DNA from 3 places in the Hyphomonas sp. NPDC076881 genome. Region 2 is predicted to be linked to each of the others. Evidence: riboswitches for the same ligand, from Rfam matches in the RefSeq annotation. Region 2 holds a riboswitch; each other region holds the start of a gene.

Region 1 (7,122 bases), on a different contig from region 2:
ACGGCGGCATTGCAGAAGCGGGCCGCCAGGGCGAGATCGTGCAGCACACAGACGACAAGCTTGCCTTCATCAGCCAGGCCGCGGAGGAGTTCCATGACGTGGAGCTGATGGTAGGGATCCAGCGCGGCAACGGGCTCATCCACCAGGAGAATATCTGCCTCAACCGCCAGGGCGCGGGCCATCATGACGCGGGCACGCTCGCCGCCCGAGAGGGTTTCGGCGACACGGAAACGGAAGGCGGAAACCTCCGTACGCGCCATGGCTCGGTCTATGGCGGCCTGGTCCTGCGGGCCGATATCGGAGAAAGGCCCGAGATGCGGCAGGCGGCCGAGCGCCACCAGACGCTCGACCTCCAGCGGCCAGTGCATCGTGTGCCCCTGCGGCAGATAGCTGAGCTTGCGGGCGAGCTGTCTGCGATGGAAGCTGGTGATGGGTGCGCCGGCCAGGTGTACCTCCCCTGCGGCGGGCTTCAGGAGGTTACAGAGCGTGCGCACAAGGGTGGATTTACCCGCGCCGTTCGGGCCGACAAGACCGGTCAGGCAGCCGGACCGGAAGCTGGCGGACACGCCCGTGAGAATCCGTGTGCGGCCGATATCGACGGAGATGTTCCTGGCTTCCAGAAGGCTCATTCGACGCGCTGCCTTGTCCTGAGGATCAGATAGAAAAAGAAGGGCGCGCCGATCAACGAAGTGAGCACGCCGAGATGGATCTCGACGCCGACGCGGATGAGGCGGGCGGCGATGTCTGCCGCGAGGACGAGGGCGGCGCCCGCGAGCAAGCTGGGGAGGAGCAGCCGGCTGGCGACATGGCCGACCAGGGGCCGCAGCAGATGGGGCACGACCAGGCCGACAAAGCCGATGCCCCCGGAGACGGCGACCGTGCCGCCGATGGCCAGGCTGGTGCCGATGATGGCGAGGGCGCGGACGCGCTTCAGATCAACGCCGAGACTGCGCGCGGCATCTTCGCCGAGCGTCAGCGCATCGAGCGCCCGGCTGGTCAGCAGGAGGAGGATTACCCCGGCCAGCACAAAGGGCGCGGCGAGCGCGACATCATGCATCGACCTGTCCTTCACCGAACCGAGCATCCAGAAGATCATCTCGTTGATGGCCCAGGGATTGGGCGAAAGGTTCATGGCAAGGGATGTGAGCGAGATGGCGAGCCCGCCGATGGCGACGCCAGCGAGAATGATCGTCAGCGTGCTGGCATTCCGGGCGGATAGGAAATATAGCACGGTTGTAGCGGCGGCCGCGCCTGCCATTGCCGCCATCGGCAACGCATAGAGGAAGGTGGCCGAGAGGCCAAAATAGATGGTGATGACGGCGCCGAAGCTGGCGCTGGAAGAGATGCCGAGAATGCCAGGCTCTGCCAGCGGGTTTCGCAGGAGGCCCTGCAGCACGGCGCCGGACACGCCAAGCCCGCCCCCGATGGCGAGCGCCAGCAGGAGCCGCGGCAGGCGCAACTCCCGCACAATGGTGATGACTTTCTCATCCCCAAGGCCGAAGAGGGCCGCCACAACATCCGCAACCGGATAAGTAACATAGCCAATGGTGAGCGAGACGCAGGCAAGGACCCCGATCAGCGCCAGAAGGGCGAGATTGAGACTGAGCCAGCTGATGCGATGGCTGACGGAATGGGCGCTGCGGCGCGGCGCGGCTGTGGCTTCTTCAGTCATGACCACCTCCGAAATGTTCACGGCGCTGAGCCGCAAGAGATTCCACAGCATCGATCAGCATGGGACCGGCGCAGGTCCAGTAACGGCCCGGCACCGGCATGACGGGCTTTTCTGCCGACAGCCGCGTGAACAGGGAATGGCTGGAAAAGCGCGCGTTGACGCCTTTATAGGCCGTGTCGAAGAAACTGGTGACGAGGCCGTCGGGCGGGGTAAGCACGAGCTGTTCCAGCGGGACGCGGCCCCAGCCGGTGTTGCCAAGGTCTGCCTGCAGATTGCGGAAGCCGGCATGGCGCAGGGCCGTGTCAACAAAGGTGCCCGCCCCAGCGCCGCCGCCTTCCGGACGGAAATAGGTGACGGAGGGACCTGCACCTTCCTCCGCCACCTGACGGTTTATGCGGGCAAGGCGCGCCTGCATGTCGGCGATGAGGGCTTCGCCGCGCGCTGTCTGATCCAGCTTTGCGGCGACATCGCGCACGGATTGGGCAATCTCATCGAAAGTGATGGTGGTGGTGGCAATGACGACCATCTCGACATCGAACTGGCCCATGATGCGGCGCAGCTCCATGGAGCCATGACTGTTCAGGATAAGGATTTCGACATTCGCATCAAGAAACTCCTCCGCCCCGCCGTGATTGGAGGGATAGGCGGCGGCTTCTTCCGCGAAGGTGGAGAGCGGACCGGTTGCCTGCCAGCTGAGCGAGGCGATCTGCTCGGGATCGGCGAGAGCGAGCAGATACTGGTCGGCGCAGATGCTGGCCGAGGCGGCGCGGGGTTTTGGCGTTTCGGCATGGGCGGACGCAGACGGTCCAGCAAGGAACGCCAGCACTGCCAGGCAGAAGGCCACACGCCTAGCCATGCCGGAAGCCCTTCCCTTGCCGGTCCAACTGGTCTGGCCCGTGCCCGGCATAGTGCTGCATCAGATACTCCCAAAGCGCGAGGCGGGAGAAATCATTTTCCTCTGCCAGCTGATCATCATCCGTGAGAAAGGGATTTGGCATGAAGATCGCGATCTGCGGCTCGCCTGCCCCATTGAAGAGACGGAGGCCCCAACTGACCGGGTGGCCATGCTTGTCGAGGCTGCGATAGAACTCAGCGCGGGCTGTACGGCGGCGGACCATCAATTCCGGGCCGCCGCCTTCACCTTTCAGGGCGCCATAATTGCTGCCAATGCAGAGATGAAAATGCCCCCGGCCACCCCAATGGACGGTAAGGTAACCGTCATTGAGCGTGATGCGTTCCGGCTTGCCGGGGGCTTTCAGTTCATAGGCGGCGCCCTGGATCAGGGGCCCGAAGGTGAGCTTCTCAGGATGATTCTCGAAGAGATCCCGCAGGAGTGTTTCGAGAAAGGACTGATCGACAGGCAAGGCCCAGATATGTTCTGTGCGGCCGTTTGTCTGTATGTCCGCTCTCGGAATTCTGCGGCTGGTTCCGGTGGTCATGTTGCTGGCTTCCCTTGGGGTCTGACAGGGCGTTGCCGCGCGCTCAGAAGCGCGCGCGGACGCCGAGATAGAGGCTGCGGTTGAGTTCATTGCGCCCGTAGGAAAGCTGGTAGTCCTGATCCAGAGCGTTCACGAGGCGGCCATATAGCGCGACCCGGCTGGTCAGATCATAGTTTCCGAGGAGATCAAGCGTGACAAAGCCAGGCGTGACACCGCCATAGCTGGAGGCGTTATCCGACCGGTAACGCAGACGTGTTGTGAGATCGAACCTGTCCGTCAACTGAGCTGTGGCACTGGTTGTGCCCGAATAGCGCGGGCGGCCAAGCCAGAGGCCGGTTTCCTCATTCTGAGCATCCAGCACCATGAAGGATTGGGACAGGCTGAGCCAGTCCGTCACCGAATAACGCAGGCCGAGTTCGGCGCCCTGTTTCTTCGTGCGGCCGAACTGAATATAGCCGCCCGATGGCTTTCCCGGGGGATAGCCAAAGGCGATTTCGTCTTCCACATCGCTGTGGAATACGGAGAATTCCAGCGCGGCCCTGGCCCAGCTGATATCCACGCCGGCGTCATAGCCTTCGGAGGTTTCCACTTTCAGACCGGCATTGCCATAGGTGGGGTCAAACAGCTGGTAGAGACCCGGCGCCTTGGCGCCTGTGCCATAGCTGGCGCGCAGCTTTACATCGCCGCCTGCGAGCGTGGCGGGCAGATAATAAGCGCCCGTGACGCGATAAGTGTCGAACTGGCCGAAGCGTTCATTGTCGTCGAGGCGGCCGGCGACCGTGATCGAAAGTGCTTCGGTGGGCCGGAAGGCCAGCTCTGTGAAGACGGAACTGGTGGAGATGCCTTCGCTGAAATTGCCGGAATAGAGCGTTACCTGATCCGTAGACTCATCTTCCCAGTTGAGACCAGCGGAAATCTGGACCTTGTCGAAGCCCGTATAGCGCGTGAGGAAAAGGGCTGTGTCCTTGGTGCCGTCATAAAGATCGCCCCCGGAGGAATAGAACGGGCCGAAATAGAGGCGTTCTGCATTATAGCGCGAGAGGGTCAGCTCATTCTTCCAGGCACTGTCCGGTGTTTCATGCGTCAACTGAACAGCGTAGGCGGTGTCTTTCTTGTCGACCGTGTTGACGCTGTCGCTGGTGGTATTGTCGAGATCGGTGGAGGAGTCGTTGTAGAAACCAACAACCTGGCCCGACAGAGTTTCGGAGATCTGGTAGCCGGCGCGGCCGCTGATGGCCCAGACGGAATAGTCGTCATCTTCGGTGACAGATGGGCCCGTGCGCGGGTCTGCGATGGAGGGGCCTTCCGTCTTTGTGCCCGTCAGCGACAGGCGGTAATCGAGCTTGCCCTGCTTGCCGAGCAGCGAGACGCCGCCGCGCTGCAGGAGGTGGTCGCCATGTTCCGACGACACGCCGAGATAGCCGCCGGCCTCTGCCTCCACATTGAAGCGGAGGCCTTCTTCGGTGGCACGCTGGGTGATGATGTTGATGACGCCGCCGATGGCATCGGAGCCATAGAGGGAACTCTGATTGCCGCGCAGGACTTCGATACGTTCGATATCGAGCGATGTCATGTTGTCGGAGGAAAACTGCGTGCTGGTGGAGCTGGGGTCGCCCAGCTTGATGCCGTCGAACAGGAACAGCACCTGATCATTATCCGACCCGCGGATGCTGACATTCGTGCTGCCGCCGGGGCGGCCAGCGCTGATCTGGACGCCCGGAATATCCTGCAGGGTTTCCTTCAGGGCGATGATCTGGCCGGTTTCCAGGGCCGCGCGATCAACGAGGGCGATAGCGCTGCCGATCTCGCGCGGGGCGAGGTTCAGGCGGCTCGCCGTGATGGTGATGGTTTCCTGCCGGCTTTCGTCTTCCGTTGACTGAGCATAGGCGAAGGAAAGTGTATTCAGGCTGGCGGCGCCGAGCAAAGCGCCAGTGATTGCTCTCACTGCATGTGAGGACATTGCTATTCTCCATCCGGGGGACAGGTCCCCCGATTGCATCCATACGGATGACCGAACGCAATCTCTTTCCGGAGGGCGCCTGCGCGACAGCCGGAAGCGAGGGTGCGTTCAGCACCCGCCTCTCAGATGTCGCCACGACGGAGTTCCGCTCTGCCGACTAGACCCGGTCGGAAGAGGGGCGACAATTTGACGGCAGGTCTCCTGGCTTCCGGTTCATCGCTTCCCTCCGCGCCTTCCCAGAACACCCTTCCGGGCGCACCAGTGGCATATCGCGGCAAAGCTCGCCGGTTACAGTTGCGGGTACAGCTGCAGATTCAAAGCTAACGCTCCTCACTGCATTCCCGTTTTAATCCCCCGATAAAGGGGAACCGTCATGAACGCCGATACATTTGGTGGCGGCACTTGTCCAGCCCTATGCTTCGCGCCGGCGCGTGCGATAGAGGATGATGACGAGAAAAGGCGCACCGATAAGCGCGGTGACGACGCCGAGACGCAGTTCATTCGTGGTCGGGATGAGGCGCACGAGGATATCTGCCGCGGTGAGTAACAGCGCGCCCATGAGCGCCGAGGGCGCAATGAGACGCGAGGGAAGGCTGCCGGCAACACTGCGGGCAAGATGGGGCGCGACAAGGCCGACGAAGCCGATCGCGCCGGTGACGGACACGGCGGCGCCGACGCCCAGCGCCACGCTGACAATCAGCCGCATGCGGACCAGTGTGAGATTGTAGCCAAGCGCGCGGGCGGCGTCTTCGCCGAGCGTGAGCGCGTCAAGGGCGCGCCTGTCACTGAAGAGAACCGCGAGGCAGAGCCCGATCAGCGGCACCGACAACCCCACATGGCGCCAGCTGCGATCCTCCGCCGAGCCGAGCAGCCAGAAGGTGATCTCCATCGCCGCGAAGGGGTTTGGCGACAGATTGAGGGCAAGCGAAATGCCCGCCCCGGCCAGTGAACCGATGGCGATACCCGCCAGAATGAGGCTGAGACCGGAGGCAGAAAACATCGTAAAAACAAAGAGGAGAAGCGTCGCCGCGAGCGCGAACACCGCCGCCATGAGCGGCAGAAAAATACCCGCAACGCTGGCGAGACCGAAGTAGAGCGCGACAACGGCGCCAAGCGCGGCGGCGCTCGCGACACCAAGAATGGAGGGCTCTGCCAGCGGGTTGCGCAGATAGCCCTGGAGCGCCGCCCCTGCCCCGCCGAGCATGGCGCCCACGCCAAGGGTGAGCATGAGGCGCGGCAGGCGCAGCTCCCGGATGATGGTGTTCGTCACCGCGTCTGCATTGCCAAACAGGGCGCGGAAAACCTCTCCGGCGCCGATGGCGACAGGGCCGGTCATCAGCGACAGCGCCGCCATGACGAGCAGCGCGCCCGCGCCGAGCAGCCATTTGGCAGTATCAGTGACAGCCTGCTCCGGGCGGAGGGTGGCGGCGGAAATCTGCATGGGCGGAACTCGTCAAGATCGATCCGAAGGCATTCCGTCAACTGAGTGTCCCGGAACCCGAGATCGACCCTTAGACCAGAATGCGCCCCGGCGCCAAGCATGGCTTGCGATTTTTTCCGGATGTGACATGGCTGCGCCTTCTCATCCGCCGGGAGCAGGTTTTATGAAGCTGAAAGCCCTGACTGCCTCTCTCCTGCTGGCCCTCTCCGGCGCTGCCGATGCCGACGCGCGGCCACAACGGATCGTTTCGCTGAACCTCTGCGCGGATCAGTATCTGATGGAGCTGGCGGACCCGGACCAGGTGGCAGCCCTTTCCCACAATGCGCGCAATCCGGCGCTTTCCTTCAGTTCAGAAAAGGCGAAAGACTGGCCGGTGTCAGACGGCAATGCCGAAGAACTTACCGTTCTGAGGCCCGACCTAGTGATCGCCAGCCGTATCCGGCGGCCGGAGATTCGCATCTTCCTGGAGACACAGAATATTCCGGTATTGGAGATTGAACCGGCGCATACGCTGGAGGATATCCGCGCACAGACGCGGGCCATCGCCGGGGCCATCGGCGCGCAGGCGCGCGGCGAGGAATTGATCACAGATATCGAGAGGCGGCTTGAA
Region 2 (7,122 bases):
CCAGAAGGCCCAATGGGCGGTGCCGCCGGACTGGATGAGGATCACCGTGAGGGCGATGATGCCGACGCCGAGGGCGATGTTCAAGAGGTGGCGGGCGGGCAGCAGGATCGGCGCGCCGCTCATATTGCCGTTGAGCTTTGCGAAGGCGATGACCGAGCCGGTGAAGGTGAGCGCGCCGATGGCCGAGCCGAGGCCGAGTTCGATCAGCGAGACGGGTTTGATGCCGGTGACGCCGAGGATGCCGAAGCTGCCGGGGGCGTACAGCGCAGCGGACGCCACGAGCACGGCGGCGAGGCCGACGAGCGAGTGGAAGGCCGCGACGAGCTGGGGCATGTCCGTCATCGGAATTTTACGCGCGATGATCGCGCCGATGGTGCCGCCGATGGCGACCGCGCCGATCATCAGGGCCCAGGTGGCCGGATCCAGCGAATCCCAGAGCAGGATGATGGTGGTGGCAACGGCAATGGTCATGCCGATCATGCCGTTGCGGTTGCCCTTCTGGCTGGTGGCCGGGCTGGAAAGGCCGCGCAGGGCGAGGATGAACAGGATGCCCGAGACGAGATAGAGCAGGGGCGCCCAGGTGGAATGGAACTGGTCCATGGGTCAGCTCCCCTTCTTCTTGTACATGGCGAGCATGCGCTGGGTGACCAGGAAGCCGCCGAAGATGTTGACGCTGGCGAGGGCGACGGCGATGGCGCCGAGGATCTTGGCGACCCAGCCTTCCGAGGAGAGGCCGTGGGCGGCCGCCGCAACCAGCGCGCCGACGACGATCACGGACGAAATCGCGTTCGTCACGGCCATCAGCGGCGTGTGCAGCGCGGGGGTGACCGACCAGACGACGTAATAGCCGACAAAGCAGGCGAGCGCGAAGATCGCCGCCAGGAATACGGTGGAGTTGATGCCGCCGGCATCGGCAAAGGCCGGGAGCGCGAAGGCGGCAAGGGCAAGGGAGCTGGCAAGAGCGCGTTTCATCACTTCAGCCTTTCGCTAACGGTTGCGCCGTTCCGGGTGAGCAGCATGGCGACGACGACTTCATCCTCGGTGTCGAGGGTGAGGGCGCCGCCTTCGGCTGTGATCAGCGGAATGAAGGCGAGCAGGTTTTTGGCGTAGAGGGACGAGGCGTCTGCCGGCAGGCGCGCTGGCAGGTTTGAGAAACCAGCCACCTTCACGCCGCCCACATCGACGATCTCATCGGCTTTCGACAGGGGGCAGTTGCCCCCTTGGGAGACGGCCATATCGACGATGACCGAGCCGGGCTTCATCGAGCGCACCATTTCTTCGGTGATCAGCACCGGCGCGGGGCGGCCGGGGATCAGCGCCGTGGTGACGACGATATCCTGCTTGGCGATGTGGCTGGCGGTGAGCGCGGCCTGCTTCGCCTGGTATTCCGGCGACATTTCCTTGGCGTAGCCGCCGGAGGTTTCGGCCGCTTTGAACTCGTCATCCTCGACCGCGATGAACTTGGCGCCGAGCGAGGCGACCTGTTCCTTGGCAGCGGGGCGGACATCGTTTGCCGTGACGACCGCGCCGAGGCGGCGGGCGGTGGCGATGGCCTGGAGGCCGGCCACACCGGCGCCCATGATGAACACCTTGGCCGGGGCAACCGTGCCGGCTGCCGTCATCATCATCGGCATGGCGCGGCCATAGATCTGCGCCCCTTCGATGACGGCGCGGTAGCCGGCCAGGTTTGACTGGGACGATAGCGCATCCATCGACTGGGCGCGCGTGATTCGGGGCGTGAACTCCATCGAGAGCGCCGCGATTTTCTTTGCGTTCAGCGCAGCGAGTTCCTCGGCCGGATAGGCGAAGGGCTCCATCAGCGCGATCAGCGCGGCGCCATCGGGCAGAGCCCCGATCTCGCCAGGCTCCGGGCGGCGGACCTTGAATACAATGTCTGCGCCCTTCGCCGCCTCAGCCGCCGAGCCAGCAATGCTGGCGCCTGCTTCGGTAAAGGCTGCGTCCAGGAAACCGGCAACGGTTCCCGCTCCTCCCTCGACCGTGACCGTGTGGCCCAGGCCAATTAGCTTCTTGACTGTCTCCGGAGTTGCCGCCACGCGGGTCTCGCCGGGTCGCCGTTCTTTGAGCACTGATATCTTCATGGCGCTCTGGATTAGGTTAAACTTTGCGCCGTGCAATAGTTATTTTGAGGGTTTAGGGCATGAGTATGTTTAGTCTGGCTAATCGCGTGGCTTTGGTTACCGGAGCGTCAAGCGGTCTGGGGCGCCATTTTGCGCATGTTCTGTCCGATGCCGGGGCAACCGTTGTCCTTGCGGCACGCCGGATGGACCGTCTGGAAGAGGTCGCCGCCGCGATCAACCGCAAGGGCGGGAACGCGCTTCCGGTGGCGATGGACGTGACCGATGACGGCAGCATCGTGGCCGCCTTCGACTCGATCAAGGAAGCGCTTGGCCGGCCCGCCGACATCATCGTCAACAATTCCGGCATGTCGCGCGAAGGCTGGTTCCGCGACATGAGTGAGGAAGACTGGAACGCGGTGATCGACACCAATCTCACCGGCGTGTGGCGCGTGGCCAAGCATGGCGCCAATGCCATGGTGGCGGCCAAGGCCAAGGGTTCGATCATCAACATCGCCTCGATCACCGGCCTCCATCCGCAGGCGATGACGACGGCCTATTGCGTCTCCAAGGCCGGGGTTGACCACATGACCCGCCAGATGGCGCTGGAAATGGCCCGTTATGGGGTGCGCGTGAATGCCATCGCGCCGGGCTATTTCAAGACCGAGATCAATGACGAATTCCTCGACAGCGAGCAGGGCATGCAGATGATCCGCCGGATCGCCATGCGCCGCATCGGCGACATCAACGAACTGGCCGGGCCGCTGCTTCTGCTGGCGTCGGACGCGGGCAGCTTCATGACCGGCTCGACGCTCGTTGTGGATGGCGGCCACCTGTTGAACAGTCTTTAACAGGACGGCTTCCGGCCAAATCCGGATCTTCGTCACACTCGATGCGCGCAGCGCATCTGAGTGCCCATCACCTGAACTTGCCATTGGCTTTATCGGCGAGGTTTGGAGATGGGCGCTCAGATGGCCTGAAGGCCATCGAGCGTGACGAAAGGTGAGGGAGTGGAGAACGGCTATATCCATGCCCCTGCTTGCCGCGCCGCAAAATCCGCATTACAGCGCCTTCACGCGACAGGTGCCCGGTAAAGTCCGGGTGAAAAGGGAAGCCGGTGGGAATCCGGCGCTATGCCCGTAACTGTGAGCGGGGAGCCGTGAGAGCCATACGCCACTGGGAAACCGGGAAGGCAGCTCACCCCGGCGATGATCCGCAAAGTCAGGAGACCTGCCTGTTGCCGTCGTTGGCTCGCCGTCCGGGAACAGGCGTAGGGCCGCGGAAGGCACCCTTCCGTTCATGCGACATGTCATGAACCCGCCGCGGGGAGGCAACGCACATCCTCCGGCCAAAGAAGGACCTGTGGACCCATGTTCCTCAGACTTACCCTCATGGGCGCGTCTGCGCTTGTTCTCAATGCTTCTCTCGCGCAGGCCGAAGAAGCCCGCGTGCTCGATCCCATCGAAATTTCCGGCCTGCGCCCGGTTGAACTCGACAGCGTGACATCTTCCGTATCCGTACTGACGGCGGACGATCTGGCCGTTCGCCTGTCACCCAACCCCGTAGACCAGCTGCGCGCTGTTCCGGGGGTGGCCGTTTCCCGCGCGGGAAGCGTTGGCGGCTTGACGCAGGTGCGGATGCGCGGGGCCGAGGCTAACCATACGCTCGTCCTGTTTGAAGGCATCGAGATTTCCGATCCGGTGAATGGTGAGACAGATTTCGGCCTGCTGACGGCGCTGCCGGTTGGCCGCATCGAAGTGCTGCGCGGGGCGGCGTCCTCGATCCACGGATCAGATGCGATTGGCGGCGTGGTGTCGCTTTCGGCGGCGCGGGAAGCAGGGTTTAACGCTTCTGCCGAAGCGGGCAGCTTTGGCACTGTGCGCGGCGCTGCGGGGTTTGGCGGGCCAAATTTTGGTGCAGCGGTTACCGGCTTTACGACCGATGGCGTGGACACCTCTGGCGCGGGCGGCGGCAAGGATGGATCTGAAGCGTTCTCCGGCCTGCTGACCAGCAAGCTTGATCTGGGGGCGGACTGGGCGCTGTCTCTGGTTGGCCTGGCGCGGCAGACGGAGTCTGAATTCGATTCGGATACGGATTATGACGGGCTTCTCAACGACACGGACAATCGCACCGAGGCAGATCAGTGGCTGGTCGGCGGCGCGCTGACGGGCGCTTATGGGCCCCTGGATCACGTGATCCGCGCCAGCTTCAACCAGGTGGAGCGGGACAATTTCAGCGGCGGGGCAAAGACGGATGATGCCAAGGGCAAGCGCACGAAACTTGCCTGGTCGCCGAGCTATACCAGCGGTATCCACACGCTGACCGGTCTGGTGGACTATGAGCGTGAAACTTATGATCGCCGCGACGTTCAGTATGGTGGCGGGACCGATGCGTCTGAGGCGTTTGAGTCCGTTGGTTTTGCCGGTGAATATCGCATTGCGGCCGGCGCTTTCGACTTCTCCGCATCGGCGCGTCATGACGACAATAAGGGCCGGTTTGATGATGCGACCACCTGGCGTCTGGGCGCGGGGTATGCGTTCGATCAGGTGGGCGGGCGCATTCGCGGCTCTGTTGGCACGGGCGTGAAAAACCCAACGTTCACGGAACTGTTTGGTTTCTTCCCTGGCAGCTTCGTGGGCAATCCTGATCTGAAGCCGGAAGAGTCCACTAGCTGGGAAATCGGCTGGGAACAGACGGTTGGCGCCTTCAGCTATTCGGCAACCTATTTCAATGCCGATCTGGAGAACGAGATCTATACCGCCTTCAATCCGGATTTTACCTCCACGGCGGCGAACCGCGCCACAGACAGCGAGCGCAGCGGCGTTGAACTGGCGGCGCGCTGGCAGGCGCTGGCAAATCTGGCGGTCTCCGGCCAGGCGACCTTCTTCGACTCGCAGGACAATAACGGCGTGGATGAAATCCGCATTCCGGATGCCACCGCCTCGCTGGCGATTGACTGGACGGTGAGGCCGGATGGTCTGCGCCTGGGCGCGGCGCTCGACTATGTGGGCGATCAGGGCGACACGGATTTCGGACCGTTCCCGGCCCGCCCGGTTACGCTGGGTGCCTACACGCTGGCGTCCGTCACGGCGGAATATCCGTTGACGGAGCGTATCGCCGTGACCCTGCGCGGCGAGAACATCTTCGATGAAACCGCCACCGACATCTACGGCTACAATGGCCCCGGTGCCGGAGTGTTCGTCGGGCTGAAACTGAAGTGAGACTGAGGCTTGCCGCCTTGCTCCTGATGGGGCTGACCGGCTTTGCTTCGGCAGAGCCGGCGCGCCCTACGATTGTGTCGCTGGACTATTGCGCCGATCAGTTCGTGCTGGCGCTGGCAGACCGGGAGCAGATCCTGGCGCTCTCAAAGGATAGCGAACGACAGTTCAGCCATCTGAGAGACAAGGCGGCAGGCATTCCCAAGGTGCGCGCGGCGGCGGAAGATGTCGTCGCGCTCGCCCCGGATGTTGTCGTGCGCAGCTGGGGCGGGGACGCGCGGGCGCTCGCGCTTTACCAGCGGTTCGGCATCCGCACGGTCCAGATCGGCTATGCAAATGACGTTGAAGGCACGGGCGACCTGCTGCGTGAGGTAGCCGCCGCCATCGGGCAGGGGCCGCGGGCGGAGGCCATTCTGGCGGCAGCGCCGAAGCCGGCTGCGCCGAGCGGGCGGGCGGCGCTTTATGTGACACCGGGCGGGGTGAGCGCAGGTAAGGATACGATGATCGCGTCGATCATGACCCATGCGGGCCTTGAGAACGCCAATGCCGGAACGGGCTGGACAAGTCTGCCGCTGGAAAGTCTGGTGATGGAGCCGCCGGGGTTGATGCTGGCGGCGTTTTTCGGGTTTGATGATGATGCGACAGACCGCTGGTCTGTCTCGCGCCATCCGGTGATGCGGCGGCTGATGGCGAAGGCGCAGGTGATCGATATGGACGAGTCCCGCGTGTCCTGCGGCGCCTGGTTCGTGGCGGATGAGGCGGCCGATATTGCCGCCGCGCTGGAGGCGGCGCGATGAGCCGCTTGACGCTGGCACTGGGGCTGGTGGCGGTCGCGCTGTTTGCGCTTTCTGCACTTGTGGGCACGGCAGCCGTGCCGGTGGGCGACGCACTGGCGGCGCTTGTCTGGCAGGGCGACGCGCGTGTGCAGGCGATTGTCTGGGAGCTACGCCTGCCGCGCGCGGTCGCGGCGTTTGCGGTAGGCGCAGCGCTGGGGCTGGCGGGGGCAGGGTTGCAGGGGCTGTTGCAGAACCCGCTCGCCGAGCCGGGCGTGCTGGGCGTGTCTGCCTTCTCTGCCCTGGGCGCGGTGGTTGCGATCTTCTTCGGCTTTGCGGCGGTGAACAGCTTTGCTGTGCCGGTAGCGGCCATTCTGGGCGCAGGTGTGGCCACGCTGCTGCTGGTGTTTGCGGCGATGCGCGGGGCCGGCAGCGTGACGCTGCTGCTGATCGGCATCGGGCTTTCCAGTTTTGCCGGGGCGCTGATGTCTCTGGCGCTCAACATGGCGCCGAACCCTTACAGCCTGGCAGACCTGGTGAACTGGATGATGGGCTCGGTGGCCAACCGCTCATGGGCAGACATTTTGCTGGGCGCGCCGGGATGGGTGGCCGGTGCGGCGCTGGTGTTTCTGGCGGGGCCGGGGCTGCGGGCGCTGAGCTTTGGCGACGAGACGGCAACCAGCCTGGGCGCAGACCCCCGGCGCATCCGCCTGCTGGTGATCAGCGGGACATCCTTGCTGGCGGGCGCGAGCGTGGCGACGGCGGGCACGATCGGCTTTGTCGGTATCGTGGCGCCGCATGTGATCCGGCCTTTCGTGCGGCATGACCCGCAACGGCTGCTGATCCCGTCGGCGCTGCTGGCGGGCATCATCCTGATGGTGGCGGATATTGCGATCCGTGTGCTGCCCTTCCAGCAGGAGCTGAAGCTGGGCGTGGCGGCGGCGCTGGTGGGCGGGCCGGTGTTCATCTGGATCGCGGCGCGGCTGGGGAGGGCGTCGTCATGATTTCGGCGGAGCATCTGAGCGTGGCCCTGAACGGCCGGGATGTAGCGCGGGA
Region 3 (7,122 bases), on a different contig from region 2:
CGGGGAGGGCGATCCGCCCGAGCTTTCCGAGCAGGGCTCCAACACCTGGGCTGTCGCGGGCTCCAAGACGGCATCCGGCAACACGATGTTGCTGCAAAACCCGCACCTTCCCTGGGGCACGGGATATTTCATCTATTACGAAGCTCACCTCACAGGGCCTGACTTCGAAATCTATGGCGCCACACAGATCGGCCTGCCGGTCATCCGCTTTGCCTTCAACCAGCAGATGGGCATCTCCAACACTGTCAACGGAATGCTGGGCGCCACCACCTATCAGCTTACGCTGAAAGATAATGGCTATCTCTTCGACGGCGAAGTGCTGCCCTTCGAGGTCCGCGAAACTGGATACAAGGTGCGCCAGGAAGATGGCAGCCTGCTGGACGTGCCCGTCTCCGTGCGCTCCACCGTTCACGGCCCGGTCTTCGACAAGCCCGATGGCACAGCGGTTGCCCTGCGCGTTGCCGGCCTCGACCGGGGCGGCATGCTGGAACAGTATTTCGACATGGTCACCGCCGACAGCTACGCGGATTTCGACGCCGCAATGAGCCGCCTGCAGGTGCCGACCTTCAATATCTCCTACGCAGACCGCGACGGGCATATCGAATACACCTTCAATGGCATCGCGCCCAAGCGCGCTTCGGGCGATCTTGCCTTCTGGCAGGGCCTCGTGCCGGGCGATACGTCCGAATATCTCTGGACGGAGGTTCACCCCTTCGAGGATCTTCCGCGCGTGACAGACCCTGCGACCGGATTCATTCAGAACTCCAACGATCCGCCATGGGAGGCGACCTATCCTGTCGCTTACAAGCCGGAAGACTTCCCGCCCTATCTCGCTCCGCGCACGCCGCTCTCCATGCGGGCCCAGGAATCCATCCGGATGATGGCGGAGGCAGAAAACCTCACCCTGGACGATTTCGTCGAGCTGAAGCTCTCCGCCAATGCGCTGATGGCAGACCGCGTGCTGCCCGATCTTCTGGCCGCTGCCGCCAATGATCCGGACCCGGATGTGCAGGCTGCCGTCCAGGTCCTGTCGGACTGGGACCGCACCTTCTCCAGCGATAACCGCGCCGGTGTCCTCTTCGAGGAATGGGCAAAACTCTTTTCCGGCCCGCGCATGACGGGGCAGGCAGGATTTGCCGTGCCCTGGTCGGCGGATGATCCGGTCAACACGCCTTCGGGTCTCAAAGACCCTGCCGCTGCCGTCGGGCAGCTGCGCAAGGCAATTGCCGCCACCAAGGAGAAATATGGGCGGATCGATCCGGTCTATGGCGAAGTTTCACGCTTCATCCTTGAGGATGTGGATGTGCCTGGCCATGGCGGCTTTGGAAATCTCGGCGCCTTCCATGTCATCACCTGGTCGGACCCGAACGGCGAAGGCGTACGCACGCCCACGCATGGGGAAACCTGGGTGGCGATGATCGAGTTTTCGACGCCGGTGAAGGCTTACGGCCTGATGAGCTATGGCAACTCCCGCCAGCCCGGCACCGGTCATTACAGCGACCAGTTGGATATGCTCTCGGAAGGAAAATACCGTGAGCTCTGGCTGCAGCGCGATCAGGTGGAAGCCAATCTTTCCGAACGCACGCCGCTCAATCGTTAATCCGATAACGGAACAGAAATCATGCGATATCGTCTGAAATACCTGCCGGCTGTGCTTCCGCTGCTGGCGGCTGCCTGCGCGGCAACGCCTGAAGCGCCTCAGCTTGCCGAGAGCGGGCTTGCCGCTCCGGTGGCCGAAGAGGCCGGGCCCCTGTTGCCCTTCGTTTCGGTCCAGCCGGAACTCTTCGGCGAAGCTGGCTCCCTCTCCAATGCCTGGGCCGATTTCGATGGCGATGGGCAGCTTGATCTCGCCGTCTCCGTGAAGGGCGGCGCGATCCGTCTCTATAAACAGGATAATGGCGTCTTCACCAGCGTCGGCGAAGCCCTCGGCCTGCCAATGTCCGGCCCGGAATTCCGTGGCCTGAGCTGGGGCGATTTCAACGGGGATGGCTATCCTGACCTTATGGCTGGTGCCACCTCGCCGGAAGAACTCAGCCGCGTCTTCCGCAACGAGGCCGGGCAGGGGTTCACCGATGTCGCGCCCGAGATCGGCCTGACGATCCCCGGCCGCTCGGCCCGTCAGACCAACTGGATCGACTATGACAATGACGGCGATCTGGATGTCTATTCGGCAAACCGTGCCGGCGGGAACAAGCTTTATCAGAATACAGACGGCGTGTTCACGGAAGTCTTCACTGGCGAGGGCCCGAGCGACCCCCGCCCCACGGTCGGCGCCTGCTGGTTCGACTATAATCAGGACGGCAGGATCGACCTCTTCCTGACCAACCAGTCGGGCGCCGAAGATGCCGTCTGGCGCAATGATGGCGCAGGTTTCACCGATGTTGCCGCTGAGATCGGCATCGAAACGTCAGGCCGCACGCAGCAGGAAGGCGGCGTCGGCTGCGCTGTCGGCGATTTCGACAATGACGGCCTGCTCGACGTCTATTTCATCAATTACGGCCCCAACAAACTCTATCGCAACAAGGGTGACGGCACGTTCGAAGATGTCACTGAAGCCTTTGGCGTGGCAGAGCCCGATCATGCCGTTGGCGGCGACTGGGGCGACTTCAACAATGATGGCCATCTCGATCTGTTCGTGGTCGGCTATGAAGGGCCCTTTGGCGAGCAGGTTCCGGTCAATTATCTCTACCTGAATGATGGCAAGGGCGGGTTCAGCAATATCCTCCCCCTCGATCATCCCATGAACGCGGGCGATCATGGCGCCATCTGGGTGGACTATGATCTGGACGGCGCGCTCGATCTGTCGCTGACTGACGGCTATGGCCCGGAGGGGGGACACTTCGTCTTTCGTAACGAGCTTTCCGGTAAGGCGGCCGGCCGCGCGCTCAATGTCATGGTACTGAACAAGGCCGGAACCGGCATTGTTCCGGGGGCGGAGGTCCGTCTTTATGATGGGGCTGGCAACATCCTCGCCACGCGGCTGATACATACAGGCGGAGGCTACAACGCCCAGAGCGCCATCCCGGTGCACTTCGGCCTGAAGAACCTCTCGCCCGTCACGGTCGAGGTTACCTTCCTGACGCCCGAGGGCCGCGTGACCCAGACCGTGTCCGGTGTCGATCCTGCCGAATGGGCCGGAAAGGCCTTCGCCGTTCAACAGCAGTGAACGGCGAAGGCGGTTCTTCGCCAGACCAGCCTTCCGGAAATCTCTGGACAGAGGCGCGCGCCGCGCCTACACGAAGGTTCTGACGGTTCCCCTTTATCGGGGGATTAAAACGGGAATGCAGTGAGGAGCGTTAGCTTTGAATCTGCAGCTGTACCCGCAACTGTAACCGGCGAGCTTTGCCGCGATATGCCACTGGTGCGCCCGGAAGGGTGTTCTGGGAAGGCGCGGAGGGAAGCGATGAACCGGAAGCCAGGAGACCTGCCGTCAAATTGTCGCCCCTCTTCCGACCGGGTCTAGTCGGCAGAGCGGAACTCCGTCGTGGCGGCAGTAGTGATTGGCTGACGTGTGAGCGTCGGTAAGTTGCCTGTTGCTGTCCTGCGGCAAGGGGTTGCTTCCGTCTGCCATGCGTCCTGAGCCCGGCTGCCGCAATGCTGCCGGAGGGGAGAGTGGATAGGATGGTTCGCTTCGCGAATCGGATGTTCCGCCTTGGTCAGGCGGCGCCCCCGCGCCGTCTGCGTGCGCTCTCAGCTGATCGGTCCTCCCATCTGATCGCTGCGAAGGCACCGCCATGACTGACACTTCTGCCCGCACGGGCAAAATTCCGGCCACTGTAATCACAGGCTTCCTCGGTTCCGGAAAGACAACACTCATCCGCCATCTGATCGAAAACGCCGGTGGCCGCCGCATTGCCCTCATTATCAACGAGTTTGGGGATGTCGGCGTAGACGGCGAAATCCTGAAAGGCTGCGGTGTGGAAAGCTGCAGGGAAGATGACATCATCGAACTGGCCAATGGCTGCATCTGCTGCACGGTCGCCGATGATTTCCTGCCCACCATGCAGGCGCTGATCGAGCGGGACATCCCCCCGGACCATATCGTCATCGAGACCTCGGGCCTTGCCCTGCCAAAACCCCTCGTCCAGGCCTTCAACTGGCCGGAAGTCCGCACCCGCGTGACCGTCGATGGCGTGGTGACGCTCGTGGATGCCGACGCTGTGGCGCAGGGGCGATTTGCCCATGATGAGGACGCCCTCAGCGCCCAGCGCGCGGCCGACGAAATGCTGGACCATGACAGCCCGCTCGAGGAACTCTTCGAGGACCAGCTCCATTGCGCCGATATGGTCGTGCTGACCAAGGCAGATCTCGTTTCCCCGGATGTGCTTGAAGATGTCCGCCGGAATTTGACCGCGCATACACGCCCCGGCGTATATTTCGTTCAGGCCGAGAGAGGAAACCTTCCGGCCGATACCCTACTCGGGCTGGGGATTGCCGCCGAAAACGGGATTGAGCACCGCCATTCGCATCACGACGCCGAAGGCGAAGACCACGATCATGATGACTTTGACAGCTTCGTCGCAAGCATGGAGTCTGTTCCGTCAGCGGAGGTTCTCGCCCAGCGGATCGCCGCGCTCGCCAAGGCTGAGGAAGTCTACCGGGTGAAAGGATTTGTGCCGGTGGAAGGGCGTGACATGCGCCTTCTGGTGCAGGCGGTCGGCCCCCGGGTGAACTGGCACTTCGATAGGGCCTGGAAGGAAGCCGAACCGCGCGCGGGGCGGCTGGTTGTCATCGGCGCTTCGGGCTTCAACCGCGCCAATGCCGAGCGGATCCTGAAGGGCGGCTGAGCCGATGCATCTCCTGAACATTCGGGATGGTCAGGTCAGCGATGGCTCAGAGCCGGTTGATCTCGGCCAGTCGCCCGGCGAGATCGTTGTCCTCTCGGCGGCAGATACAGATTTGTCGGCGCTGGAAGCGGCGCAGCGCCGGGCAGGCGAGGGCGCGCCCACGCTCCGCCTCGCCAATTTGATGACCCTGCAGCACAATTTCTCCGTCGATCTCTATGTCCAGAAGATAATCGCCCAGGCCAAAATCGTCTGTGTGCGGGTGCTCGGCGGGCGCACATACTGGCCCTATGGCGTTGCGGAGATTGTACGGGCCGCGCGGGAAAATAACGTCCAGCTCGCGATGATACCCGGCGATGGCCGGCGCGATCCGGACCTTGAAGGACTTTCAACCATCTCCCCGGAAGACCGGGCCCGCCTTTGGGCTTATCTTCAGGAAGGCGGGCCGGATAACCTCTCCGCATTCCTTCAGCATACGTCCTGGATGATTGGCCGGCGGCCTTTGCCTGGCCCCGACCCCGCAGAAATCCCGCGCGCAGGCCTCTACTGGCCCGGCGCCGCGCCGGGCGCAATGAGCCATATGACCCAGCTCTGGGGCCGGCAGGCGCCCATCGCTCCGATCATCTTCTACCGCGCCTATTATCTCGCCGGGCAAATGCAGGCGCTGGACGCGCTCATCACCGCCATTCATGAAGCTGGCCTCAATCCCCTGCCTGTCTTCCTGCACAGCCTGAAGGACACGGTCTGCGAAGCGTTCGTGGGCGGATTGATCGCCGAGGCATCGCCCGACATCATCCTGAATCTGACAGGCTTCGCCGTATCCACGCCCGGCGAAACCCGTCAACCCGCGGTTCTCGAACGCGCCGGTTGCCCCATTCTTCAGGGGGTGCTCAGCAGCGGCGCAAGGGAGGAATGGGCGGCGGGCACGCGCGGCCTCTCCGCGCGTGATGTCGCCATGAGTGTCGCCCTGCCGGAGGTCGATGGCCGTATCCTCACCCGCGCCATCGCCTTCAAGGAACGCGCCGTCTCCAGCGCACTGACACAGCATGCCAGCGTCCGGCATGTGCCTGTGCCAGACCGGACAGCATTCGTCGCGGCCCAGGCAGCCGCCTGGGCGCGTCTGCGCCGCACGCCCGCATCAGGCCGCCGGGTCGCCCTCATCCTCGCCAATTATCCCAACCGTGACGGGCGCCTCGCCAACGGCGTCGGCCTCGATACGCCCGCCGGAACGATTGAAGTGCTCAAAGCCCTGAACGCCGCCGGATACACAGTGCCGGAAGCCCCACACTCCCCCGCATCCCTGATGAACCTACTTGCCAGCGGCCCAACAAATGACCGCAGCAAAGAGCCCTCTCTGGATGGCGTGATCCTTCCGCTGGCTGAGTATAACGACTTCTGGGAATCCCTTCCGAAAACTGTCCGCGATCAGATAACAGCACGCTGGGGCGCCCCGCCACAGGATCCCTTCTTTGAGCCGGAGGCGGACGGTTTCCGGCTCGGGATACACCGCTTCGGGAATGTCGTGCTGGGTGTCCAGCCGGCGCGCGGCTACAACATCAATCCCGTGGAAACCTATCACAGTCCGGACCTGCCTCCGCCTCACGGCTATCTGGCCTTCTATGCCTGGCTGCGCCGGGCGTTCGGGGCCCATGCCATCATCCATATGGGTAAGCACGGCAATCTCGAATGGCTTCCCGGCAAGGCGCTCGCCCTGTCCGAAGCCTGCTATCCGGAGGCGGTCCTCGGCCCGTTGCCGCACATCTATCCCTTCATCGTCAATGATCCCGGCGAGGGCACACAGGCCAAGCGGCGCGCCAGCGCCGTCATCATCGACCATCTCACACCGCCGATGACGCGCGCGGAAAGCTATGGCCCGCTGAAAGACCTTGAAGCGCTGGTGGACGAGTATTACGAAGCCGCCAGCCTGGACGCGCGGCGGCTGAAGCCTCTGCGCCACGACATTCTTGAGGCCGCGGCGCGTGCCGGCCTCGACCGGGATGGCATCTACACGCCGGGAGACGAGGACGAGGCCATCGCCGCCCTCGACAATTACCTCTGTGAGCTGAAGGAAATGCAAATCCGTGACGGCCTGCACGTCTTCGGCCGCGCGCCGGAAGGGCGTCTGCTGGCGGATCTCGCCGTTGCCATCGCCCGCGCCCCGCGTCATGATGGGCAGGGCGCAAACGCCTCGCTCCTGCGGGCCCTGGCGGCCGATATGACCCTTGGCTTCGATCCGCTGAACTGCCGTCTCGGGGATGCCTGGGAGGGGCCCCGGCCGCAACATCTTGCCGCCCTGTCCCGGGATACCTGGCGAACCCATGGCGATACCGTGGAGCGG

Evidence for each region. Region 2 has a riboswitch for cobalamin ahead of ACQKI2_RS04665 (TonB-dependent receptor plug domain-containing protein). Riboswitches for the same ligand answer to the same signal wherever they lie in the genome.
Region 1: linked by a shared signal. The riboswitch ahead of ACQKI2_RS12580 (TonB-dependent receptor plug domain-containing protein) and the one ahead of ACQKI2_RS04665 (TonB-dependent receptor plug domain-containing protein) in region 2 are both predicted to bind cobalamin.
Region 3: linked by a shared signal. The riboswitch ahead of cobW (cobalamin biosynthesis protein CobW) and the one ahead of ACQKI2_RS04665 (TonB-dependent receptor plug domain-containing protein) in region 2 are both predicted to bind cobalamin.

What each region holds. Positions count from the first base shown of each region.
Region 1 covers NZ_JBNNJJ010000010.1:101,491-108,612, forward strand. Annotated here, with positions in the region: gene ACQKI2_RS12560 (ABC transporter ATP-binding protein) at 1-629, opposite strand, end outside; gene ACQKI2_RS12565 (FecCD family ABC transporter permease) at 626-1,672, opposite strand; gene ACQKI2_RS12570 (ABC transporter substrate-binding protein) at 1,665-2,528, opposite strand; gene ACQKI2_RS12575 (DUF7676 family protein) at 2,521-3,111, opposite strand; gene ACQKI2_RS12580 (TonB-dependent receptor plug domain-containing protein) at 3,155-5,071, opposite strand; cobalamin riboswitch at 5,246-5,459, opposite strand; gene ACQKI2_RS12585 (FecCD family ABC transporter permease) at 5,484-6,512, opposite strand; gene ACQKI2_RS12590 (ABC transporter substrate-binding protein) at 6,676-7,122, shown strand, end outside.
Region 2 covers NZ_JBNNJJ010000003.1:202,032-209,153, forward strand. Annotated here, with positions in the region: gene ACQKI2_RS04645 (NAD(P)(+) transhydrogenase (Re/Si-specific) subunit beta) at 1-600, opposite strand, end outside; gene ACQKI2_RS04650 (proton-translocating transhydrogenase family protein) at 604-975, opposite strand; gene ACQKI2_RS04655 (Re/Si-specific NAD(P)(+) transhydrogenase subunit alpha) at 972-2,099, opposite strand; gene ACQKI2_RS04660 (SDR family NAD(P)-dependent oxidoreductase) at 2,159-2,926, shown strand; cobalamin riboswitch at 3,140-3,327, shown strand; gene ACQKI2_RS04665 (TonB-dependent receptor plug domain-containing protein) at 3,446-5,296, shown strand; gene ACQKI2_RS04670 (ABC transporter substrate-binding protein) at 5,293-6,090, shown strand; gene ACQKI2_RS04675 (FecCD family ABC transporter permease) at 6,087-7,070, shown strand; gene ACQKI2_RS04680 (ABC transporter ATP-binding protein) at 7,067-7,122, shown strand, end outside.
Region 3 covers NZ_JBNNJJ010000010.1:111,028-118,149, reverse strand. Annotated here, with positions in the region: gene ACQKI2_RS12615 (acylase) at 1-1,600, shown strand, start outside; gene ACQKI2_RS12610 (CRTAC1 family protein) at 1,622-3,166, shown strand; cobalamin riboswitch at 3,233-3,446, shown strand; gene cobW (cobalamin biosynthesis protein CobW) at 3,735-4,787, shown strand; gene cobN (cobaltochelatase subunit CobN) at 4,792-7,122, shown strand, end outside.